DNA from 2 places in the Duganella paludis genome. Region 1 is predicted to be linked to the other one. Evidence: predicted binding sites of a transcription regulator. Region 1 holds the regulator's gene; the other holds the start of a gene.
The links. The regulator sigma-54, encoded in region 1, starts transcription at its own class of promoters, with help from an activator protein. The targets are predictions, from matches to a motif close to TGGCANGNAANCTGCTTT.
Positions count from the first base shown of each region.

Region 2: prpB (methylisocitrate lyase) is a predicted target of sigma-54. The motif match lies at 6,269-6,286, and genes of this name have one in related genera.

Region 1 covers NZ_CM136922.1:3,606,127-3,613,898, forward strand. Annotated here, with positions in the region: gene ACXZ1M_RS16000 (cation:proton antiporter domain-containing protein) at 1-153, opposite strand, end outside; gene ACXZ1M_RS16005 (KpsF/GutQ family sugar-phosphate isomerase) at 280-1,269, shown strand; gene ACXZ1M_RS16010 (KdsC family phosphatase) at 1,269-1,793, shown strand; gene lptC (LPS export ABC transporter periplasmic protein LptC) at 1,805-2,398, shown strand; gene lptA (lipopolysaccharide transport periplasmic protein LptA) at 2,416-3,000, shown strand; gene lptB (LPS export ABC transporter ATP-binding protein) at 3,002-3,754, shown strand; gene ACXZ1M_RS16030 (RNA polymerase factor sigma-54) at 3,761-5,233, shown strand; gene hpf (ribosome hibernation-promoting factor, HPF/YfiA family) at 5,311-5,670, shown strand; gene ACXZ1M_RS16040 (alginate lyase family protein) at 5,761-6,684, shown strand; gene ACXZ1M_RS16045 (enoyl-CoA hydratase/isomerase family protein) at 6,695-7,772, shown strand, end outside.
Region 2 covers NZ_CM136922.1:4,963,971-4,971,742, forward strand. Annotated here, with positions in the region: gene ACXZ1M_RS21890 (FtsX-like permease family protein) at 1-1,815, shown strand, start outside; gene ACXZ1M_RS21895 (LytR/AlgR family response regulator transcription factor) at 1,823-2,515, opposite strand; gene ACXZ1M_RS21900 (sensor histidine kinase) at 2,515-3,549, opposite strand; gene ACXZ1M_RS21905 (alpha/beta fold hydrolase) at 3,554-4,426, opposite strand; gene prpR (propionate catabolism operon regulatory protein PrpR) at 4,528-6,180, opposite strand; gene prpB (methylisocitrate lyase) at 6,326-7,213, shown strand; gene prpC (bifunctional 2-methylcitrate synthase/citrate synthase) at 7,306-7,772, shown strand, end outside.

The DNA.
Region 1 (7,772 bases):
TTGCTCGGCCAGGCCCAGCGCGTGGGGGCCGATCAGGATGCCGACGGCCAGGTAGCCGAGCATCGGCGGCAGATGCATCATGCGGAAAGCGACCACGCCAAGCACGGCGCTGCCCAGCAGCAAGAGGGTGAGTTCCAGGGGTGAAAACGTCATTTCAACATCGCCAGTGAGTAAAGTTCGTTGTTTGTGGGGTGGCGAGCACGTTATGTTTTGACTGGCAAGTTTTTTGCTTTCTCAATTCGGCTATACTTGGGCATGAGTGTAACCCATGAAAAAACAATGCTGAAAGTTTTTGATGCAAAAACGGCACTGCGCCTTGCCCGCGACACCCTGCAAAACGAAGCAGATGCCATTCATGCCCTGAACGCCCGTCTGGAAAACGACGATAGCGTGGTGCAGGCCATCTCGCTGCTGCTCAATTGCAGCGGCCGCGTGGTGGTGTCCGGCATCGGCAAGTCCGGCCATATCGGCCGCAAGATCGCCGCCACCCTGGCTTCGACCGGCACGCCGGCGCTGTTCGTGCACCCGGCCGAAGCGGCCCACGGCGACCTCGGCATGGTCACCGCCGACGATGCCTTCATCGCCATTTCCTATTCCGGCGAGAGCGCGGAACTGATGACCATCCTGCCGGTCGTAAAACGCATGGGCAGCAAAGTCATTTCGATCACCGGCAAGCCAGGCTCCAGCCTGGCCACCATCGCCGACGTCCACCTGAACGTGGCCGTGGCCAAGGAGGCTTGCCCGATGAACCTGGCGCCGACCACCTCGACCACCGTCACGCTGGCGCTGGGCGACGCCCTGGCCGTGGCGCTGCTGGACCTGCGCGGCTTCAAGGAAGAAGATTTCGCCCGCTCGCACCCCGGTGGCGCGCTGGGCCGCCGCCTGCTGACCCACGTGCGCGACGTGATGCGCAGCGGCGACGCCGTGCCGAAGGTGCCGGCCGACGTCAAGCTGACCGACGCCCTGCTGGAAATCACCCAGAAGGGCATGGGCATGACCGCCATCGTCGATGCCGACGACAAGCCGATCGGCGTGTTCACCGACGGCGACCTGCGCCGCATGATCGAAAAGGTCCAGGATTTCAGCAAGGTCGTCATCAAGGACGTGATGCACGCCAATCCGCGCAGCATTTCGCCGGAGAAGCTGGCGGTCGACGCCGTGGCCGTGATGGAACAGTTCCGCATCAACCAGATGCTGGTGACCGATGCCGACGGCAAACTGGTCGGCGCGCTGCACATTCATGATCTGACCCGTGCCAAGGTGATTTGATGCTGACTTACGTGGAACGCGCCGCGCGCGTCAAGCTGATGATTTTCGACGTCGACGGCGTGCTCACCGACGGCAGCCTGCATTACGGCGCCGACGGCGAGGCCCTGAAGACCTTCAACGTGCAGGACGGCCTGGGCATCAAGCTGATCCAGGAAGCCGGCATCCAGACCGCCATCATCAGCGCGCGCACCTCGCCGCAGGTGATCAAGCGCGCGGCCGACCTGGGCATCAGCCATTTGCACCAGGGCGGCCACGACAAGCTGACGCCGTTCAACGCGTTGCTGGAAAAGACCGGCCTCACGGCCGAGCAGGTTGGTTTCATCGGCGACGACGTGGTCGATCTGCCGATTTTGTCGCGGGTCGGCTTCGCCGTCGCCGTGCCGAACGGCCGCAAGGAAGTGCTGGAGCGCGCCCACCACACCACCGTCGCCCATGGCGGGCGCGGCGCCGTCCGCGAGGTGTGCGAGCTGGTGCTGCACGCCCAGGGCCTGTACGAGCGCGTGATGGCGCAGTTCCTGGTTTGATGGGGGCAAACATGCGTAAGAGAACAGCACACCGCTGGCAGCTGACCATGATCATCATGGTCGGCGTGTTTGTGGCCGCCGGCAGTTTCTGGCTGGTGCAGGTGGTCAACCAGTCCGGGCAGGAGGCGCAGGCCGACCGCTTCCGCGACGAGCCGGACTACATCATCGACCGCTTCAGCACGGTACGCATGAACAAGGAAGGCCAGCCTTCCTACATTATTTCCGGCGACAAGCTGACCCATCGCCCGATCGATGATTCTTCGCTGATCGACAAGCCCTTCGTACACGGCCTGTCGAGCGGCCAGCCGCCGATGGATATCCATGCGCAGACCGCGTATGTCGATCAGGGCAATACGCGCGTGCGGCTGAATGGTAATGTGGACGTGATGCGGCCGGCCACGCCGCAGGCGCAGGGACTGCGCTTGCAGACCAGCACGCTGACCGTGTACCCGGACGAAGAACGCATGGAAACCGATGCCAAGGTGGAGATGCAGGCCGGCCAGGCCACCGCCAGCGGCACCGGCATGAAAGCCAACAACGCCACCCGCCAGATCGCACTGGGCGGGCGCGGAACGATGACGATACCGCCACGCGCGGGACAATGAAGGAACGACACATGAACATGAAACGATTAATCCTGTCGGCGGCGCTGATGCTGCTGGCCTGCGTTGCGCAGGCCGAGAAGGCCGATTCCAGCAAGCCGACCCAGATCACCTTCGACCAGCTCGATGCCGATGACGTCAAGCAGGTCAAGACCTTCACCGGCAATGTGGTGCTGACGCGCGGCACGCTGCTGATGAAGTCGCCCAAGGCGGTGGTGACCGAAGATCCGGAAGGCTACCAGTTCGTGGTGCTGACCAGCGGCCCGGGCGTGCAAGCCACCTTCCGCCAGAAGATGGACGGCGTCGGCGACCAGTGGGTCGAAGGCCAGGCCGACCGCATCGAATACGACAACAAGACCGAGCTGGTGAAGCTGTACGCCAAGGCGCAGATCAAGAAACTGGAAGGCGGCAAGCCGGCCAGCCAGGTCGACGGCGAATTCATTTCCTACGACAGCCGCAAGGAATTCTTCGCCGTGAAGAATACCGCCACCGGCGAGAGCAAGCCGGGCGCCGGCCGCAGCACCATGGTGATCCAGCCGTCGACCAAGCTGGTCTCGCCTGCGACGCCGGCCGTACCGACCACGCAGCCTGCGCCGGGGAAATAAGATGGAAGCAAACTGCGGTAGCACCCTGATCGTCAAAGGCCTGCAAAAGACCTACGGCAAGCGCCAGGTGGTGCATGACGTGTCCCTGCAGGTCGAGTGCGGCGAAGTGGTGGGCCTGCTCGGCCCCAACGGCGCCGGCAAGACCACCTCGTTCTACATGATCGTCGGCCTGGTGCCGTCGGACGCCGGCAGCATCGACATCAGCGGCACCGACATCTCCTCGCTGCCGATCCACCGCCGCGCTTCGCTCGGCCTGTCCTACCTGCCACAGGAAGCGTCGGTGTTCCGCAAGCTGACCGTGGAAGAGAATATCCGCGCCGTCCTCGAAATTCAGAAAGTGGACGGCAAGCCTTTATCCAAGGCTGCCATTGATGAACGGCTGAATACCCTGTTGGCCGATTTGCAAATCGAAAAGCTGCGCGAGAACCAGGCGCTGTCGCTCTCCGGGGGCGAACGCCGCCGGGTGGAGATTGCGCGCGCCCTGGCCACCAATCCGCGCTTCGTGCTGCTCGATGAACCATTCGCCGGGGTCGACCCGATTGCCGTGATTGAGATCCAGCGCATCGTGCGCTTCCTCAAGGAACGCGGCATCGGCGTCCTCATTACCGATCACAATGTGCGCGAGACGCTGGGCATCTGCGACCGCGCATATATCATCAACCAGGGAACGGTGCTGGCCTCCGGCCGTCCGGACGACATCATCGCCAACGAATCGGTGCGTCGTGTCTACCTGGGTGAACATTTCCGCATGTAACCCTCAATGAAACAGTCTTTGCAACTGCGCACGTCGCAGCACTTAGCGTTGACGCCCCAGTTGCAGCAGTCGATCCGGCTGCTGCAACTGTCGACGCTGGAGCTGCACCAGGAACTCGAACAGCTGCTGACCGATAACCCGCTGCTGGAACGTCTCGACGATCCGCTCGACCACTCGCTGCGGCTGCTGTCCGATGGCGCCATCAACCAGCAGGCGCCGGTCGGCGAAGCGCCGCCCGAAGGTCCGCCCAACGAAGCACCGGCCGCCGAGGCCGACGCCTACGACGGCCCGGCCGCCGACACCGAGAGCACCACCGCCGAAGCCGATATGGACTGGGGCGACGCCGGCCGCAGCAAGAACAGCGACGACGAGGAATCGCGTCCGCAACTCGAAGCCCATCACTGCACGCTGCGCGAGCACCTGATGGAGCAGATGCGCGTGACGGTGCTGGAAATGCGCGACCGCGCGCTGGTCGAACTGATCATCGATGCGCTCGACGAGAACGGCTACCTGGAGGAAGCGTTGGAAGAAATCCACGCGCGCCTGCCGGAAGAACTGGAAGTCGAGATCGAGGAACTGCAGACGGCCCTGAGCCTGCTGCAAAGCTTCGATCCGATGGGCGTGGGCGCGCGCAACGCGTCCGAATGCCTGGCGCTGCAAATCAAGCGCTTGCCGGGCGTGCCGATGGTGACGCGGCGCATGGCGCTGGCCATCGTCGAGAACCACCTGACCTGGTTCGCGCAGCGCGATTTCAACAAGCTGAAAAAGACCCTGCTGTGCGACGATGAAGACTTGCGTGAAGCGCAGGCCGTGATCCGCCAGTGCAATCCGCATCCGGGCGCGGCCTTCGCGTCCGACGTGTCGGACTATGTGGTGCCGGACGTGATCGTGAAGAAATCGCGCAACGGCTGGCAGGTCAGCCTGAACAACGACGTCATGCCGCGCCTGCGCGTGAACGCCATGTACGCCAACTTGCTCAAGCAGGGCAAGGGCGAGGGCGCCATGGGCGCGCAATTGCAAGAGGCCAAGTGGCTGATCAAGAATATGCGCCAGCGCTTCGATACGATCCTGCGGGTGGCGCAAGCGATAGTAGAAAGACAAAAGAACTTTTTCTCGCATGGCGCGGTTGCCATGCGGCCCCTTGTGCTTCGCGAAATTGCTGATACACTGGGTTTACACGAGAGTACTATTTCTCGGGTAACAACTCAGAAATATATGCTGACCCCGCATGGCATGTTTGAGTTGAAATATTTCTTTGGTAGCCATGTCGCCACCGAAGCGGGGGGTGAAGCAAGTTCGACGGCGATACGTGCATTGATCGTGCAACTGACAGGAGCAGAAGACCCGAAAAATCCTTTATCCGACAGTAAGATTGCGGACATGCTGGGAGAACAAGGCATGGTGATTGCGCGGCGAACTGTTGCCAAATATCGCGAAGCTCTCAAAATCCCACCAGTCAGCCTCCGTAAATCTTTGTAGTTACTTGGTTCCTGCGCGCCCGGTAGCAAAGGGCACCGCACTAACCGTTAGAAGCGACATTATCTTTAGGAGTGTGTATGAATCTCACCATCAGTGGACATCATCTCGAAGTGACCTCGGCTATTCGCGAGTACGTGCAGAATAAACTGGAACGTGTCACCCGCCACTTTGATCAAGTGATTGATATTGCTGTCATCCTGACCGTAGATAACCTTAAAGAGAAAGATAAACGCCAGAAGGCTGAAATCAACCTGCGCATGTCGGGTAAAACCGTCTACGTGGAAAGCCTGTCGCAAGACCTGTACGCCGCCATCGATACCCTGATCGACAAGCTGGATCGGCAGGTCATGAAGTACAAGAACAAAGTTCAATCGCACGGGCACGATGCCATCAAGCATATCCCGGATAGCTACGAACCCGCTGCCGCCGCCCTATAACAACGGCCCCGGCACACCAAACGAAGGGCGCAAGAGGGCGCCCTTTTTTGCAATCGTGAAGTTAAACGTTTAACTTGCATTGGGAGTTCCATGAAATCATTGTGTACCGCAGCGGCACTGGCACTGGCATTGACATCGAATCTGGCCCACGCCTGCGAGGCGCCGCCGCCGGCGCGCAGCGACATCGACGCCAACAGCTACTACTCGGACAAGAACCATTCGGTGGTCGATCCCGTGCTGCGGGCGCGCAACATCGCCAACACCAAACCGATCGAGGATTTCCTGTCGCAGGTGGCGCGTGACGCCAACGCCGGCACGCGCGACGATGCCGCCTGCGCGTTGACCTGGCTGGCCGATTGGGCCGGCCAGAAAGCCATGCTGGGCACGATGTCGAGCGAGCAGGCCTATTACGTGCGCAAGTGGACCTTGAGCGGCATGGCGCTCAACTATGCGCGCATCAAGCAGCACGCCACGCCGGCACAGCGCGCGCAGATCGAGGGCTGGTTCAAGCAGCTGGCCGACGCCACCATGGCGCACTCGGACGCCAAGACGGGTGTGCGCAACAATCACTATTACTGGGAAGGGCTGGCCGTGACGGCGGTGGGCGGCGTGACCGGCGACACGCGTTACCTGCACTGGGGCCGCAAGGTGATCGAGCATGCGCTGGGCCAGATGGAGGCGGACGGTTCGCTGCCGGCCGAGATGGCGCGCGGTGTCAAGGCGCTGCACTATCAGGTGTATGCGGCCACGCCGCTGGTGTTCATCGCCTCCATCCTGGACGTGCGCGATGCGCGGCTGGATCAGCTGGTGGCGTTCACGGCGGCGGCATCGGCCGATCCGTCCGGCATCGCCAAACGCACCGGCTTCGAGCAGGAGCCGGTGGGCAGCCGCGAGGTCACCACGATTTACAACCGTCACCAGGGCAAGGCGCCGCCGCCGGCCGGCAAGGCGTTGTGGCAACCGCGCATGGGCGGTTCGCTGGACGTGCCCAATCCGCTGGAGCATCTGAAGTAGAATTGGAGGCATGAGCGAATACATCCACACCAGCATTAGCAACGGCACCGGCCTGATCGTCCTGGACCGGCCCAAGGCCCTCAACTCCCTGTCGCTGGACATGGTGCGGGCGATTACGCAGGCGCTGCTGGCTTGGCGTGATGACGCGGCGGTGGCCGCCGTGGTCATCCGTAGCGGCAGCGAGAAGGCCTTCTGCGCCGGCGGCGATATCCGCTTCTTCTACGACGCAGGCCGCGCCTCGCCGCAGGCCGGCAGCGCGCTGGTGGAGGATTTCTTCACCGAGGAGTACGCGCTCAACCATCTGGTGCATTTCTATCCCAAGCCCTATATCGCGCTGATGGACGGCGTGGTGATGGGCGGCGGCATGGGCATCGCGCAGGCGGGGCCTGGTGCGCGCGTGCGCATCGTCACCGACAAGACCAAGATGGCTATGCCGGAAGTGAACATCGGCCTGTTCCCGGACGTGGGCGGCAGTTATTTCCTGCCGCGCGCACCGGGTGCGCTGGGCTACTACCTGGGTGTCACCGGGGTCACCATCAACGCCGCCGACGCGCTGTATGCCGGCCTGGCCGACCACTACGCGCCGCTGGCGGACCGCGCGGCGCTCGACGCGCTGCTGGCCGCCACGCCGGGCGCCGAGTTGCCGCGCGCGCTGTCTGGCTACGCCGCCGCGCACCACGCCGGCGACAGCGCATTGGCCGCCGAGCGCGACGCCATCGACCGCCACTTCAGCGCCGGCTCGGTAGCCGCCATCGTCGCCTCGCTGAAGACCGACGGCAGCGCCTTCGCCGCCAAAACGCTGGAACTGATGGCTACCCGTTCGCCCTTGATGATGTGCGTCACCCACGAACTGATCCAGCGCGGCGCGGCGCTCGACGTGGCGGACTGCCTGCGCATGGAGCGCGCACTGGTGCGCCGCAACTTTGAAAATGGTGAGGTCATCGAAGGCGTGCGCGCGCTGGTCATCGACAAGGACAACGCGCCACAGTGGCAACCCGCCACACTGGAAGCCGTCACGGAAGAAATGGTGCAAGCCATGTTCCAACCAGTCTGGCCGGCCTACGCCCATCCGCTAGGGCACTTGGCTT
Region 2 (7,772 bases), 1.4 Mb from region 1:
CGCCACGAGATGGTGACCGGCGAGCACGGATGGATCGGCAAGATACTGATCCGGGTCCGTCCCGGCACTTCGATCTCCGCGCTGACCGACAGTCTGCAGCAGGTGGTGGACCACACGCCCAGCGTACAAAGCTTTCCTGCCGAGGTGATGGCGCGCCTGGGCAAGCGCAAGACCATGGAGATTTCATTGTCGCCATTGCGCGGCGCCTATCTGACTCAGAACCTGCGTAACACCATCGCGCTGGTGGGCGACCGTGGCGATCCGGTGGTGATCGCCGGACTGGCCGCCATCGCCGTGCTGGTGCTGGTACTGGCGGCGATCAATTACGTCAACCTGGCCACGGTGCGGATGCTACGGCGCCAGCGCGAAGTGGCGATGCGCAAGGTGCTGGGCGCCGGCCTGCCGCAGTTGACGTTGCAGTTCATGCTGGAGTCGCTGCTGGTGTCGATGCTGGCCACGGTGCTGGGATTGCTGCTGGCCTGGCTGGCATTGCCGATGTTTTCAGAATTGGTCAATCGCCAGCTGGACGATCTGTTCACGGCGTCGAATATCGCTGCGGCCTTCGGCATTGGCGTCTTGCTGGGCGTGGTGAGCGCGATTTATCCCGCTGTTATTGCGCTGCGCGTGCATCCGACTCAGGTGCTGGCCGGCCGTCCCGGCACCGAGTCCGGCGCCAGCATGCGGCTGCGACGCGTGCTGACGGTGATACAGATCGCGGCGGCCATGGGCCTGGCCGGCGTCAGCATCGCCATCGCATGGCAAACGCATTATGCATTGACCTCATCGCCCGGTTTTGACCCGTCGCCACTGCTAGTGGTCGACATGCCGGAACGCGTCAAGGATAGCGCGGTGGCGCGCGGATTCCATGCGGCGCTGTCGGCGCAGGCCGGCGTGGAAGGCGTGGCCATTTCGGACGATCCGGTCGGGCGTCTTGACTGGAGCTGGTCGCGCGACCTGCAACGCCCTGGCGGCCAGGCGGCGACGATGGAGATGAAGTCGGTGAGCACCAATTTCTTCGAACAGCTGCGCATCCAGCCGGTGACGGGACGGCTGTTCCAGCGCGGCCTGGATACCGACGATGATGTCGTGCCGGTGGTGATCAACGCCATCGCCGCGCGCGCACTCGGCTTCCCGTCGCCGGAGGCGGCGGTGGGCGAAACGGTACTGTTCACGGGCTACGACAACAAGACCATCCGCAAGACGATCATCGGCATCGCCCCCGAATTGCGTTTCCGCTCGCTGCGCGAAGCGCCGCGCTCCACCGCCTACGAATTGCGCACCGCCGGCGCTTCGCTGACGGCGCGCGTGCATGGACCGATGGCGGACGTCGAACGCGAGGTGCGTGAACTGTGGCCGCGTTACTTCCCCGAATCGCTGCTGCGCATGCATCGCGCGGAAGAGGTATTGGCCGTGAACTATGCCGAGGATGCGCGCATGGCGAAGCTGTTGGCGAGCGCCACCTGTCTGGCGCTGATTATCGCCGGCGTCGGCACCTACGTTTTGTCCGCCAACACGGTGCAACGCCGCGCCAGGGAAATCGTCCTGCGCAAACTGCATGGCGCGCGGCGCGGCGACATCGGCCTGCTGGTGCTACGCGAGATCGGAACACTGATCCTGATCGCTGCCGTGATCGGCCTGCCGCTGGCGGCGATCGCCATTCAGCGCTATCTGGCAGGCTACGTTGAACACGCGCCAGTGGGCTACTGGACCTTGCTGTTCGCACTGGCGTTGACGTTGCTGATCGCACTCAGCGCCATCAGCCGCCATGCCTGGTTGGCCATGCGCTTGTCGCCGGTGGAAGCGCTGCGTAGTTAGGCCGGAGCTACAGGCTGGTCAAGGCTTTGAACTGCGGCGTGCGGCGGCGCGAGACTTCCACCGCCTGGTCGCGCAGCGTGAGATCAAGACCGCCCGCATCATTGGGGGCGACTTGCTCGACGTGGTCGATATTGACGATGTGGCGGCGGCTAGCGCGGAAGAAGCTTTGCGGGTCCAGCTTTTCTTCCAGCTGGTTGAGAGAACGCAGCATCAGCGGCTGTTGGTCGCCGAAGTAGACGCGCGTGTAGTTGCCGTCGGATTCGAACAGGCGGATGTCCTGCAGCGCCACAAACCAGCATCGCTCGCCGTCCTTGATGAACAGCTTGCGGGCCGCCGTGGACACCGCCGCGCGCTGGCGCACAGCGCAGCGTTGCAGGGCGGCCGCCATGCGGTTGGCCTGAATCGGCTTCTGCAGATAATCGAGCGCGTTCACTTCGAATGCCTGCAAGGCGTATTGGTCGAAGGCGGTGGTGAAGATCACTTCCGGCGCATTCTCCAGGGCCGCCAGCATGTCGAAGCCGGAGCCGCCGGGCATTTGGACGTCGAGGAAAATCAGGTCCGGCTTGAGCGCGGCGATCTGCTGCAGGCCGTCGGCGGCGTTGACGGCTTCGCCGACGATTTCCACTTCCGGGTGCGCCGCCAGCAGGCGGCGCAGTTCAGCGCGCGCCAGGCGCTCGTCATCGATCAGCAATGCACGCATTACGCGGCCTCCGGCAAGGTGAGGGTGGCGCGTACCCAGCCACTGTTTTCAGACAGGTCCAGTTGCGCGTTCGCGCCGAGTGCCAACGCCAGGCGCTTGCGCGTGTTGACCAGGCCGACCTTGGTGGAATTCGCAAACGGCACGATGGCGCCGAGGTTGGCGATTTCGATATGCACAGCGCCATCATCCATGCGTTGCGCGCGGATGCGGATCTCGCTGCCTGTGGCGCTGGTTTCAACGCCGTACTTGACGGCGTTCTCCACCAGCGTTTGCAGGGCCATCGGCGGAATGCGCACCAGTTCCAGCCCGACACCGATTTCCACGCTGACCCGCATGCGTTCCTCGAAGCGGATCTTCTCGATGGCGAGGTAGGCCTGCACGGCCTCGATCTCCGCCGACAGCGGCACCGTGTCGTGATGGCCCGATTGCAGCGCGTAGCGCATCACGCTGGCCAGTTGGTCGATCATTTGTGCGGCGGCGTTCTGGTCTTCGTAAATCAATGCGCGCACGCTGTTCATGCTGTTGAAGAAGAAGTGCGGATTGACCTGCGCCTGTAGTGCGCGCAGCTCGGCGTCCTTGGCTGCCACCTCCAGCCGTAGCGCTTCCGCCTCGGCGCGGTTGGCGCGCCGCAGCGACAGCACGGCCATGTAGAAGATATGCCACACCAGGTAGATCGACCACCACGACATCAGCGCGGAAGGAATCCAGCCGAAGCCGCGCACCATGCCCGACGACGCAAACATCAGGAAGCCGAGGTACTGCACGGCGGTGTGGAAAGTACCCAGCACCAGCACACCACCCAGCACCATCTTCCAGCCGACCCGCCGTCCGCTGTGCACGCGGCGCTTGATCAGCCGGTGCCACAGGTCGGAGATGACGATGCCGCTGGCGGCGCCCCAGCACATCACCCACAGCAGGCCGGGCATGCGCGTGGCGCCCATGGCGGCGGCGAACAGGGGCAGGAAGCCCCAGCCGGCGATCTGGAAGATCCAGTACCAGTTCAGGCGCGCAAGCAGGGGGCGTTGGTGGCTCATGGTCTTAGTTCAAAAAGTTATCGATACGATCATACATCCAAGCCGGATCGTCGTACATGATGAAGTGACGGGCGTTGTCGGCTATCTCAACGCGCACGCCCGGCAGCTTGGCGTACTGCGTGGTGTACATGGCGGTGATGGCCGGCTTGGGCGCGTAGTCCTTGTAGGCGATCCATGTGCCCAGCACCAGTGTCGGCGCGGTGATGCGGCTGATGTCTTCGCGCAGATCGCTGGCCATCAGGTCGGCCATGGCGTCGATGACGGTGTTGCGGTCCGACAGCTTGCCGGCGGCCTTGATGCGGTCCATGTCCTCCTGTTTGGTGATCATGGTGCGCAGCATGTTCATCTGGCCGGCCTTGAAGGTTTCCGCGTCCTGCGACTTCATGTTGGCGCGCATGCCTTCGGCCAGTTGTTTAAGCTGCGCGCCGGTGATGTTCGGCACCTGGGTGGCGCCCAATGCCGGCAGCGTGTCGACGATGACCAGACGGCCCACCTGTTCCGGGTGGCCGGCCGCCAGTTTCATGCCGAGGAAGCCGCCCAGGCTATGGCCGATGACGATTGGGCGTTGCAGTTTGTTCTCGGCGATGTAGCTGCTCAGTTGCTGTTCCACGGCTGGTAACAGCGGCGTGTCGATGGCGGGCTGGCCGGCGAAACCGGCCAGCGTCAGCACGTGGCACTGATGCTTGCCGCTGCCGCAGTAATGCGCCACCGTGCCGTCCCACACACTGCCGGGGGAGCCAAGGCCGGGAATCAGGATGATCGGTGCGCCGGTGCCGGTGACGTCGACCTTGAAGGCGGGATGCGCTGTTGCTGGTGCTGCTGCGGCGTGGCCGAGGGTGAGGGCGGCGGCAAGGGCGGCGATGGATTTGATCAGCATGGTGTTCTCCGTTGGTGAGTAAGTGGAGCCATGCTATCGGTGCGTCGCGGCGGCGGCGACGGATTTGGGATGAACGGTTTGCAGCCGTGATGAGCGGTAAATCAGCCTTCGGCCTTGAGTTTGCGCCAGAGTGTGGTGCGGCTGATGCCGAGGTAGTCGGCGGCGGCGTCTCGGCGGCCGCCGAAGCGGGCCAGGACGTTGGCCACGGTTTCCGCTTGCGGCCGAGCGCCGGCGGCTGGATCATCGGCGCTCCATGCGGCGGCGCTGTTGGCGATGAGCGGCGCTTCCGGCCGCGCTGCCAGCTCCGGGGCGACGCTGAGGACAAAGGCCGGCGTCAGCGCTTGCAGCGGCTCGGCCGCGAGGAACAGCGCCAGGCGCTCGGTCAGGTTGCGCAGCTCGCGCATGTTGCCCGGCCAGTCGTAGCGCTGCAGCAGCGGCGCGCAGGCCGCCATTTCCGCATGCAGGTTCGGATGCGGCCGCGCACCCAACGAGGCCAGCGCGTTTTTCAATGACCACTCCGCGAGCGGCAGCACATCTTCGGCGCGCGCGCGCAGCGGCGGCAGCGTCAGGCGCAGCACCGCCAACCGGTAGAACAGGTCCGCGCGGAAGCGGCCCTCGCGCACGCGCTGCTCCAGATCGCAATGCGTGGCGCTGATGATGCGCACGCTGACCGGTATCGGTCGCGTGCCGCCCACACGCACAACCTCACGCTCCTCCAGCACCCGCAGCAAGCGCGTTTGCAGCGTGAGCGGCATTTCGCCTATCTCATCGAGGAACAGCGTGCCGCGATTGGCCGCTTCGAACAATCCCGCATGGCCGCCGCGCCGTGCGCCGGTGAAGGCGCCTTCCTCGTGGCCGAACAGTTCCGACTCCAGCAGCGATTCCGCAATCGCGCCGCAGTTCACCGCCACGAAGGGACGGTTCTGCCCCAGCGTGCGCGGCGCCTCGCGGTGGATGGCTTGCGCCACCAGCTCCTTGCCACAGCCGGTTTCGCCTTGTATCAGCACGGTCGCCGGCGACTTCGCATACAGCACCACCGATTGCCGCACCGTCTCCATCGCCGCCGAGTCGCCGCGCAGATCGTTGATGCCGTGTTTGGCGCGCAGCGTGTCCGTCACCACCGCACCGCGCACGCGGCTGCGGTTGGATTCCAGCTGCGTCAAGCGTGCCATTTCCAACGCATCGTCAAACGCGTGACGGATCGAAGCGGCCGAGTAGACGAACACGCCGGTCAGTCCCGCTTCCTCGGCCAGATCGGTAATCAGCCCGGCGCCGACGATGGCCTTGATGCCGGCCGCTTTCAAATCGTTGATCTGCGCGCGCGCGTCTTCCTCGGTGACGTAGGTGCGCTGCTCGACCTGGAAGCCGAAGGTGCTGGCAAATTCCGCCAGCTCCGCCAGCCGCTCCTGATAGGTGACGATGCCGATGCGGTCCGATACGCGCCGCGCGCGCGCCAGCGCCTGCATCACATCCAGGCCGCTGAATTTGGCGATCACCACCGGAACCGATAGCCGGCCTTTCAGGTAGGCGGCGTTGGAGCCGGCCGCGATCACCGCGTCGCAACGCTCGGTGGCGAGGCGTTCGCGGATGTGTTTCGCCGCTTCGTCGAAACCGAGGTTGATCGGCTCGATGGTGGCCAGGTTGTCGTATTCCAGTGTGATGTCGCGGAACAGATCGGACAGGCGCGAGACGGAAACCGTCCAGATAACCGGTTTCTCGTTGGCGTCGAAGGGCAGGGGCGTAGAATGGCGCATGTTTCAATTATAGTTCAATTTTGTTTCACTGTTTCATTGTGAAACAGTAGTGTACGCGTAACTTGTTGATTTATATAGCTTGATGGTCTGGCACAGCCCTTGCACTAGTGAAGCCAACTTTAACGCAACACCGAAAGGTCACACCATGAGTCACTACTCCGCAGGCGCCGCGTTCCGCAAAGCCGTCCAGGAAGAATCCCCATTGCAGGTTGTCGGCGCCATCAACGCCAACCATGCGCTGCTGGCCAAGCGCGCCGGCTTCAAGGCGATCTACCTGTCGGGCGGCGGCGTGGCGGCGGGTTCGCTCGGCCTGCCGGACCTGGGCATCTCCAATCTGGACGACGTGCTGACCGACGTGCGCCGCATCACCGACGTGTGCGACCTGCCGCTGCTGGTCGATGTGGACACCGGCTTCGGCGCTTCCGCCTTCAACGTCGCCCGCACCGTCAAGTCGATGATCAAGTTCGGCGCCGCCGCCATGCACATCGAAGACCAGGTTGGCGCCAAGCGCTGCGGCCACCGTCCGGGCAAGGAGATCGCCAGCAAGCAGGAGATGGTCGACCGCATCAGCGCCGCCGTCGATGCGCGCACCGACGACCAATTCGTCATCATGGCCCGCACCGATGCGCTGGCCGTGGAAGGCCTGGACGCCGCCATCGAGCGCGCCGTCGCTTGCGTGGAAGCGGGCGCCGACATGATCTTCCCGGAAGCGATGATCAGTCTCGATATGTATAAAAAATTCGCCGCCGCCGTCAAGGTGCCGGTGCTGGCCAATATCACCGAATTCGGTTCGACGCCGCTGTTCACCGTGGACGAGTTGCGCAGCGCCGATGTGGGCCTGGTGCTGTATCCGCTGTCGGCCTTCCGCGCCATGAACAAGGCGGCGGAAAACGTCTACGGCGCCATCCGCCGCGACGGCACGCAGCAGAACGTGGTCGACACCATGCAGACCCGCGCCGAACTCTATGAGCGCATCAACTATCACGATTTCGAACAGAAGCTGGATGCACTGTTCGCCGCACAGAAAAAATAATTAACCACCGCCGTCGTTCCCGCGCAGGCGGGAACCCATGCAGGGTATGGATTCCCGCCTGCGCGGGAATGACGGCTTACCGGAGACCGTAAATGACCGAAGCCACCACTTTCAAGCCTAAAAAATCCGTCGCCCTGTCCGGCGTCGCCGCCGGTAACACCGCGCTGTGCTCCGTCGGTAAAACCGGCAATGACCTGCACTATCGCGGCTACGATATTTTGGACGTCGCCACCACCTGCGAGTTCGAAGAAATCGCCTACCTGCTGGTGCACGGCAAACTGCCGACCGAGTCCGAGCTGCGCGGCTACAAAGCCAAACTGCGCTCGCTGCGCGGCCTGCCGCAAGCGGTGAAGTCGGCGCTGGAAGCACTGCCTGCCTCCGCCCATCCGATGGACGTGATGCGCACCGGCGTCTCCGTGCTGGGCTGCGTGCTGCCGGAAAAGGACGACCACAACACCCCAGGCGCGCGCGACATCGCCGATCGCCTGATGGCGTCCTTCGGCTCCATGCTGCTGTACTGGTATCACTACAGCCACAACGGCAAGCGCATCGAAGTGGA